2 regions of the Streptomyces sp. NPDC094143 genome follow, and region 2 is predicted to be linked to the other one. Evidence: riboswitches for the same ligand, from Rfam matches in the RefSeq annotation. Region 2 holds a riboswitch; the other holds the start of a gene.
The links. A riboswitch is a leader RNA that binds a small molecule or an ion and turns the genes downstream of it on or off. The one in region 2 is predicted to bind glycine.
Positions count from the first base shown of each region.

Region 1 (3,399 bases), on a different contig from region 2:
CGACGAGACGCAGGTTGACCCCGTTGTCACGCGCGGCGGCCACGACCTCGGCGGCCCGGCCCGCGACGCGCACGGTCACGGTGTCGAAGAAGGAGCCGTGCACGACCTCGACCCCGCCGTTCGCGAGCCCGGCGGCGAGAACCGTGGCGTAGCGGTGGGTGCGCCGCGCGATGCCCTTCAGCCCCTCCGGGCCGTGGTAGACGGCGTACATGCCGGCCATCACGGCGAGCAGCACCTGCGCGGTGCAGATGTTGCTGGTCGCCTTCTCACGGCGGATGTGCTGCTCACGCGTCTGCAGCGCGAGCCGGTAGGCCTTGTTCCCGTCGGCGTCCACGGAGACGCCGACGAGCCGCCCGGGCAGGCTGCGCGCCATCTTCTCCTTGACCGCCATGTAGCCGGCGTGCGGCCCGCCGAAGCCCATCGGCACGCCGAAGCGCTGGGTCGTGCCGACCGCGATGTCCGCGCCGAGCTCACCGGGCGACTTCAGCAGCGTCAGCGCGAGCAGATCGGCGGCGACGGTGACGACCGCCCCGAGTTCGTGCGCCCGGTCGATGACGGGCTTGATGTCCCGCACGGCACCCGAGGCGCCCGGGTACTGGATCAGTACGCCGTTGATCTCGCGCTCGGCGAACTCGGCCGGGATGCCGTCGCCGAGGTCGGCGACGACGACCTCCACGCCGGTCGGCTCGGCCCGGGTCTGGATCACGGCGATGGTCTGCGGCAGCGCGTCCGCGTCGACGAGGAACAGGCCCTTCTTGTTCTTGCCCATCCGCCGCGACAGCGCCATGGCCTCGGCCGCCGCGGTGCCCTCGTCGAGCAGGGAGGCCCCGGAGGTCGGCAGTCCGGTGAGGTCGGCGACCATGGTCTGGAAGTTGAGCAGGGCCTCCAGCCGCCCCTGCGAGATCTCCGGCTGGTACGGCGTGTAGGCCGTGTACCAGGCCGGGTTCTCCATGACGTTGCGCATGATCACCGGCGGGGTGAACGTGCCGTAGTAGCCGAGTCCGATCATGGAACCGAGGACCTGGTTACGGTCCGCGAGCGAGCGCAGCTCGGCGATGACCTCGGCCTCGCTGCGGGCGCTCGGCAGGTCGAGGGCCTCGGCGCTCTGGATGACGGCCGGGACCGCGGCGGCCGTGAGCTCGTCCAGCGAGCCGTAGCCTACGTGCGCGAGCATCTTGGCCCGGGCCTCGTGGTCGGGGCCGATGTGGCGCTGCTCGAAGGGGACTGCTTCTTCGAGCTCGGAAAGCGGAATGCGATGGGCGGTCATGGGCGGAGGCCTCCTGGTCTGACACGACCTTCGAGGGGCACCACGGCGCGGGTACCCGGACGGCCTCCCCCTCTGTCATCTCAACCTGAGAGCTTCACCGGATCGCCCGAAGGCCTCCGGCTTTCACCGTCGGTGAGAGCGGAAGCCGACACCCGCTCTTCTTTCCAGAGTGACCTCGTCCGTGCGGTACGTGTGCCTGAGAGATTCCGGGGAGGATTTGCTCCTTCGGCGCCTCCGGTGGTGTCCGGAGGACTCTCCCGCACGGGGTCAGCAGCCGTTGCCAGCGTACCAGCGCGGTCAACGCACGAACCTTCGAGTGGCCGCCTCCTCGATTGTGCCGTTTTGTAGTGCCTACGGATGAGTTGCGAGCCTGTGGAGGTCCCGTGCGTACCGATATCGATCCGCGCAACCTGATCGGCCGCAAGGCATTCGACCGCAACGGAACCAGGATCGGCACGATCGACGAGGTCTACCTCGACGACGCCACCGGCGAGCCGGAGTGGGCAGCCATACGGACCGGCCTGTTCAGCAGGGACGCGTTCGTCCCGCTGGAGCCCAGCGAACTGATCGACGGCGCCCTCCACGTCCCTTTCGAACGCGTCCTGATCAAGGACGCCCCCGACTTCGGCGTGGGCCGCCACCTCTCCCCCGAGCAGGAACTCCAGCTCTACCACCACTACGGCCTGGACATCGCGGCCCCTCCCGCGCTCCCCGATCACGAGTTCGGCAAGCTGGCCGACTCGGACGAACACACCACGTGATCCTCTGACGCGTCCCCCGAAGGCGTACTCACGGGCCCGACAAGGCCGACAGGGCCGACAGGCCCGACAGGGCCGACAGGGCCGACGGCTCCGTCCCCCGGCTCCTCGGGTCTTCGTAACACCAGCGGCAACGGATCCGCCGGTTCCAGCGCGGGATCGTCCACCCGGAAGGTCCGCACCCTGCCGGGCGCCGAGCCGGGCGTCTCGAAGCGCACGGTGACCCTCCCCAGGCCACTGCCCTGCACCCATCCGTGCCCGAACTCGGCGTGCCGCACGTCATGCCCGGCGGGCCAGCGCCGCTCGGCGCGCGACGGCTGCTCCTCGGCCTGCGCCACGGCGTGCTCCTCGACCGGCCCCTCGGCCACCGCCCGCTCCCCCGCGGCCTGCGCGAACAGGTCCTCCTGCGTGTAGTCGGCGAGTCCGCTGACCCCGACCCCGAGCAGCCGCACCCCGCCCGTGGTGTCCACCGAGTCCAGCAGCCTGGCCGCGGCTTCCCCGATCACCCCGGGGTCGTCCGTCGGCCCCCGCAACGTCTCCGACCGGGTGAGCGTCGAGAAGTCGTACCGCCGCACCTTCAGCACGATGGTCCGCCCGGAGAGACCGGCCCCGCGCAGGCGCCGTACGCACCGGTCGGCCAGCCGCTGCACCTCCAGCCCGACCCGCACCCGGTCGTGGATGTCCACGTCGTACGTGTCCTCCACGGAGACGGACTTCGCCTCCCGCTCCGCCACCACGGGCCGGTCGTCCCGCGCCAGGGCCATCGCGTAGAGCCCGTGCCCGTGGGCCTTGCCCAGCAGCCGGACCAGTTCGTCCTCTCCCGCCTCGACGATCTCCTCGACGGTGGTGATCCCGGCGCGCCGCAGATGGTCGCCCGTCGCCGGTCCGACTCCGGGCAGGGTTCGCACCGACATCGGCCCGAGCATCGCCCGCTCGGTGCCCGGCTCGATCACCACCAGTCCGTCGGGTTTGGCCTGCTCCGACGCGATCTTCGCGAGCATCTTGGAGGCGGCGAGCCCGACCGACCCCGTGAGTCCGGTGACCGCGCGTATGTCGGCGCGCAGCCGCGTCCCGACCAGCCGGGCGGACTCCTCGTCCCAGGCCACTCCGCCGGCCTCCAAATCCACGAACGCCTCGTCCAGACTCAACGGCTCCACGAGTGGCGACAACGCCCTCAGCAGCTCCATGACGCGCTCGCTGATCGCCTTGTAGAGCCCGAAGCGCGGCACGAGGTACGCGGCGTTGGGCGCGAGCCGCCTGGCCTGCCCCATGGGCATCGCCGAATGCACCCCGAAGACCCGCGCCTCGTACGACGCCGTGGCCACCACACCCCGCGGCCCGAGTCCACCCACGACCACGGCCTTCCCGCGCAGA
Region 1 is NZ_JBEOTZ010000016.1:171,596-174,994, forward strand. It holds gene gcvP (aminomethyl-transferring glycine dehydrogenase) at 1-1,267, opposite strand, end outside; glycine riboswitch at 1,442-1,537, opposite strand; gene ABTZ58_RS21725 (PRC-barrel domain-containing protein) at 1,651-2,028, shown strand; gene ABTZ58_RS21730 (DNA polymerase IV) at 1,983-3,399, opposite strand, start outside.
Region 1: linked by a shared signal. The riboswitch ahead of gcvP (aminomethyl-transferring glycine dehydrogenase) and the one ahead of gcvT (glycine cleavage system aminomethyltransferase GcvT) in region 2 are both predicted to bind glycine.

Region 2 (3,399 bases):
CTACCGCCTGCCTGAAACCACTGCTGAGGCTGAAAAGGCTAACGGCTCGGGGAGCGGGAGTGGCCGGGCCGTGCGGGACGGCCTGCCGGCCGGTGGTCGGCCGTCGTGCCCCGGCCCGCCTTCCGGGCCGTTCGGCCGCCCCGCTGGGTGTGCCGCCCGGTCCCCGGCCGGGTGTCCGGGCGAGCGCGTCGGTGAGGGCCGTGACCGCCGCCGGGTCCGCCAGGAGCGGGCAGGCTGCCGTCGCGGAGCTTCCGGACGATCGCGTCGTGGCCGGAGCCCCGGCAGGACGGCCTGCCGGCCGGTGGCCGGCCGTCGTGCCCCGGCCCGCCTTCCGGGCCGTTCGGCCGCCCCGCCGGGTGTGCCGCCCGGTCCCCGGCCGGGTGTCCGGGCGAGCGCGTCGGTGAGGGCCGTGACCGCCGCCGGGTCCGCCAGGAGCGGGCAGGCTGCCGTCGCGGAGCTTCCGGACGATCGCGTCGTGGCCGGAGCCCCGGCGGTCTCCCCGGCCGCACCGCTCGGCCTCCGGCGCCACGCGGGCCGCACCGCCGGCCCCCGGCAGCCACCCCGGCCCGCCGCGAATCCCCGGCGCTCACCCCGGCCCGCCGCGGACCCCCGGCGCTCACCCGGTGAAGCCGATGCGGCGGAGCGCGTTCGCCGTGTCCCGGTCGGCGAGGACGGCCGATCCGCAGCCGGAGGGGAGGTCGCCCTGTTCGGCGGAGCGCAGCAGGCGGGTGGTGGCCGCGCGGTGGCGCAGGAACGCGTAGCGCGAGACGCCGCGGCCGCGGTCGCGCTGGCCGGCCAGGGCCTGTTCGGGGGTGACGTCGAGGAGGAGCAGGTGCAGGGCGCCGCCCCGGCGGCGGGCCTCGCGGGCGAGCCAGCGGCGGACCCACGCCTGCGTGCCGCAGTCGTGCACCACGAGCCCCTCACCCGTGCGCAGCGCGCGCCGCAGCCCGGCGTAGTGGGCGAGCCGGACGAGCGGCCGGTAGAGCGCGTACGGCAGGAAGCCCGGCATGCGGCGCTCCCAGCGGTCGCGGGTGTCCTGGGAGTCGACGCGCCGGCCCGGGACCGTGCGCCGCATGAGCGTGGACTTGCCGCTGCCGGGCAGGCCCGTGACCACGACGATGTCCCGGGGGCCGAACAGCAGCGCGTGCGGGCCGCGGCCGGGGCGGTCGCGCAGATCGCGGACGACCGGCGCCGGGCCGCGGACCGCCCGGGCCGGAACGGCCGGCTGCTCGGGCAGCGCGATGCCCGTGGTCGTGGCGTACGCCCTGGTCCTGTTCACCGTGATCGTCCTCCCCTGGGGCCAGGTACGGAGTCCCATCCCCGCCGAGTGTAAAGAGAAGGTAATGCCGCAGGCCTCTCATTTCCGTACTCTTCCTGCAACAGGGCTGCTACAGGTCGCCGGGTCCGGCGCGCGGGACTCCCGCCCTCCCTGTGAAAGGTCCCCCTGCCGCGCCGGAAGGATGCGTGCAATGATGTGCGCGCCAACTGCATACCGGCCGTTTGAATCCGCGCGGGAGAGTTCCCAGCACCGCTGACGCTGGGGCGCCGAAGGAGCAAGTCCCTCCCTTGAATCTCTCAGGCCCCGTTACCGCGCGGGCGAGGCACATCTGAAAAGCGGGCCCTCCCCTGCCCCGGCAGGGCGCGGCTCCACCCAAGGTGCAAGCCATGGACCGGCGCGGTCATGGCGAACCTCTCAGGTTCCGATGACAGATGGGGAGGAACGACCTCGCCGTCATTGCCTTGGGAGACGACCGACCGTGAGCAGTACAGGACAACTCCGTCACACCGCGCTCGATGCCCTGCATCGCTCGCTCGGCGCGACGATGACCGACTTCGCCGGCTGGGACATGCCCCTGCGCTACGGCTCCGAGCGCGACGAGCACACCGCCGTGCGCACGAGGGCCGGGCTGTTCGACCTCTCCCACATGGGTGAGATCACCGTCACCGGCCCGCAGGCCGCCGCCCTCCTCGACTACGCCCTGGTGGGCAACATCGGCGGCGTGAAGCCGGGCCGCGCCCGCTACACCATGATCTGCCGGGCCGACGGCGGCATCCTCGACGACCTGATCGTCTACCGGCTGGGCGAGACCGAGTACATGGTCGTCGCCAACGCCTCCAACGCCCAGGTCGTGCTGGACGCGCTGACCGAGCGGGCCGCCGGCTTCGACGCCGAGGTGCGCGACGACCGGGACGCCTACGCGCTGCTCGCCGTCCAGGGCCCTGAGTCCCCCGGCATCCTGGCCTCCCTCACCGACGCCGACCTGGACGGGCTGAAGTACTACGCCGGCCTGCCCGGCACGGTCGCCGGGGTCCCGGCCCTGATCGCCCGCACCGGCTACACCGGCGAGGACGGCTTCGAGCTGTTCGTGAAGCCGGAGCACGCCGTCGAGCTGTGGCAGGCGCTGACCAAGGCAGGCGAGGGCGCCGGGCTGGTCCCGTGCGGCCTGTCCTGCCGCGACACGCTGCGCCTTGAGGCGGGCATGCCGCTGTACGGGCATGAGCTGACCACCTCCCTGACGCCCTTCGACGCCGGTCTCGGCCGCGTGGTGAAGTTCGAGAAGGAGGGCGACTTCGTGGGCCGTGAGGCCCTGCGCGAGGCCGCCGCCCGGGCCGAGCAGAACCCGCCGCGCGTGCTGGTCGGCCTGGTCGCCGAGGGCCGCCGCGTCCCGCGCGCCGGGTACGCCGTCGTCTCCGGCGGCGAGGTGATCGGCGAGGTCACCTCCGGCGCCCCCTCCCCCACCCTCGGCAAGCCGATCGCCATGGCCTACGTCGACGCCGCGCACGCCGCGCCCGGCACGCCCGGCGTGGGCGTGGACATCCGGGGCAGTCACGAGCCGTACGAGGTCGTGGCGCTGCCCTTCTACAAGCGCCAGAAGTAGACACTGGCCAGGGGCTCCACGAGGCCCCGGCCCGCCCTTCACCCCGCTCACCAGCGGTCCCCTTCACCAGCACTCCCGCGCGTACAGGAGAATTCAGGCCATGAGCAACCCCCAGCAGCTGCGCTACAGCAAGGAGCACGAGTGGCTGTCGGCCGCCGAGGACGGCGTGTCGACGGTCGGCATCACGGAGCACGCGGCCAACGCGCTCGGCGACGTGGTCTTCGTCCAGCTCCCCGAGGTCGGTGACACGGTGTCCGCGGGCGAGACCTGCGGCGAGCTGGAGTCGACCAAGTCGGTGTCCGACCTGTACTCCCCGGTCTCCGGTGAGGTCACCGAGGTCAACGAGGACGTCGTGAACGACCCGTCCCTGGTGAACTCGGCCCCCTTCGAGGGCGGCTGGCTGTTCAAGGTGCGGGTCACGGACGAGCCGGGCGACCTGCTCTCCGCCGACGAGTACACCGCGTTCTCCGCCGGCTGAGGAGTCGTAGCCGTATGTCCGTCCTGAACACCCCCCTGCACG
Region 2 is NZ_JBEOTZ010000032.1:27,822-31,220, reverse strand. It holds gene ABTZ58_RS31250 (AAA family ATPase) at 617-1,279, opposite strand; glycine riboswitch at 1,502-1,601, shown strand; glycine riboswitch at 1,602-1,720, shown strand; gene gcvT (glycine cleavage system aminomethyltransferase GcvT) at 1,758-2,879, shown strand; gene gcvH (glycine cleavage system protein GcvH) at 2,980-3,357, shown strand; gene glyA (serine hydroxymethyltransferase) at 3,372-3,399, shown strand, end outside.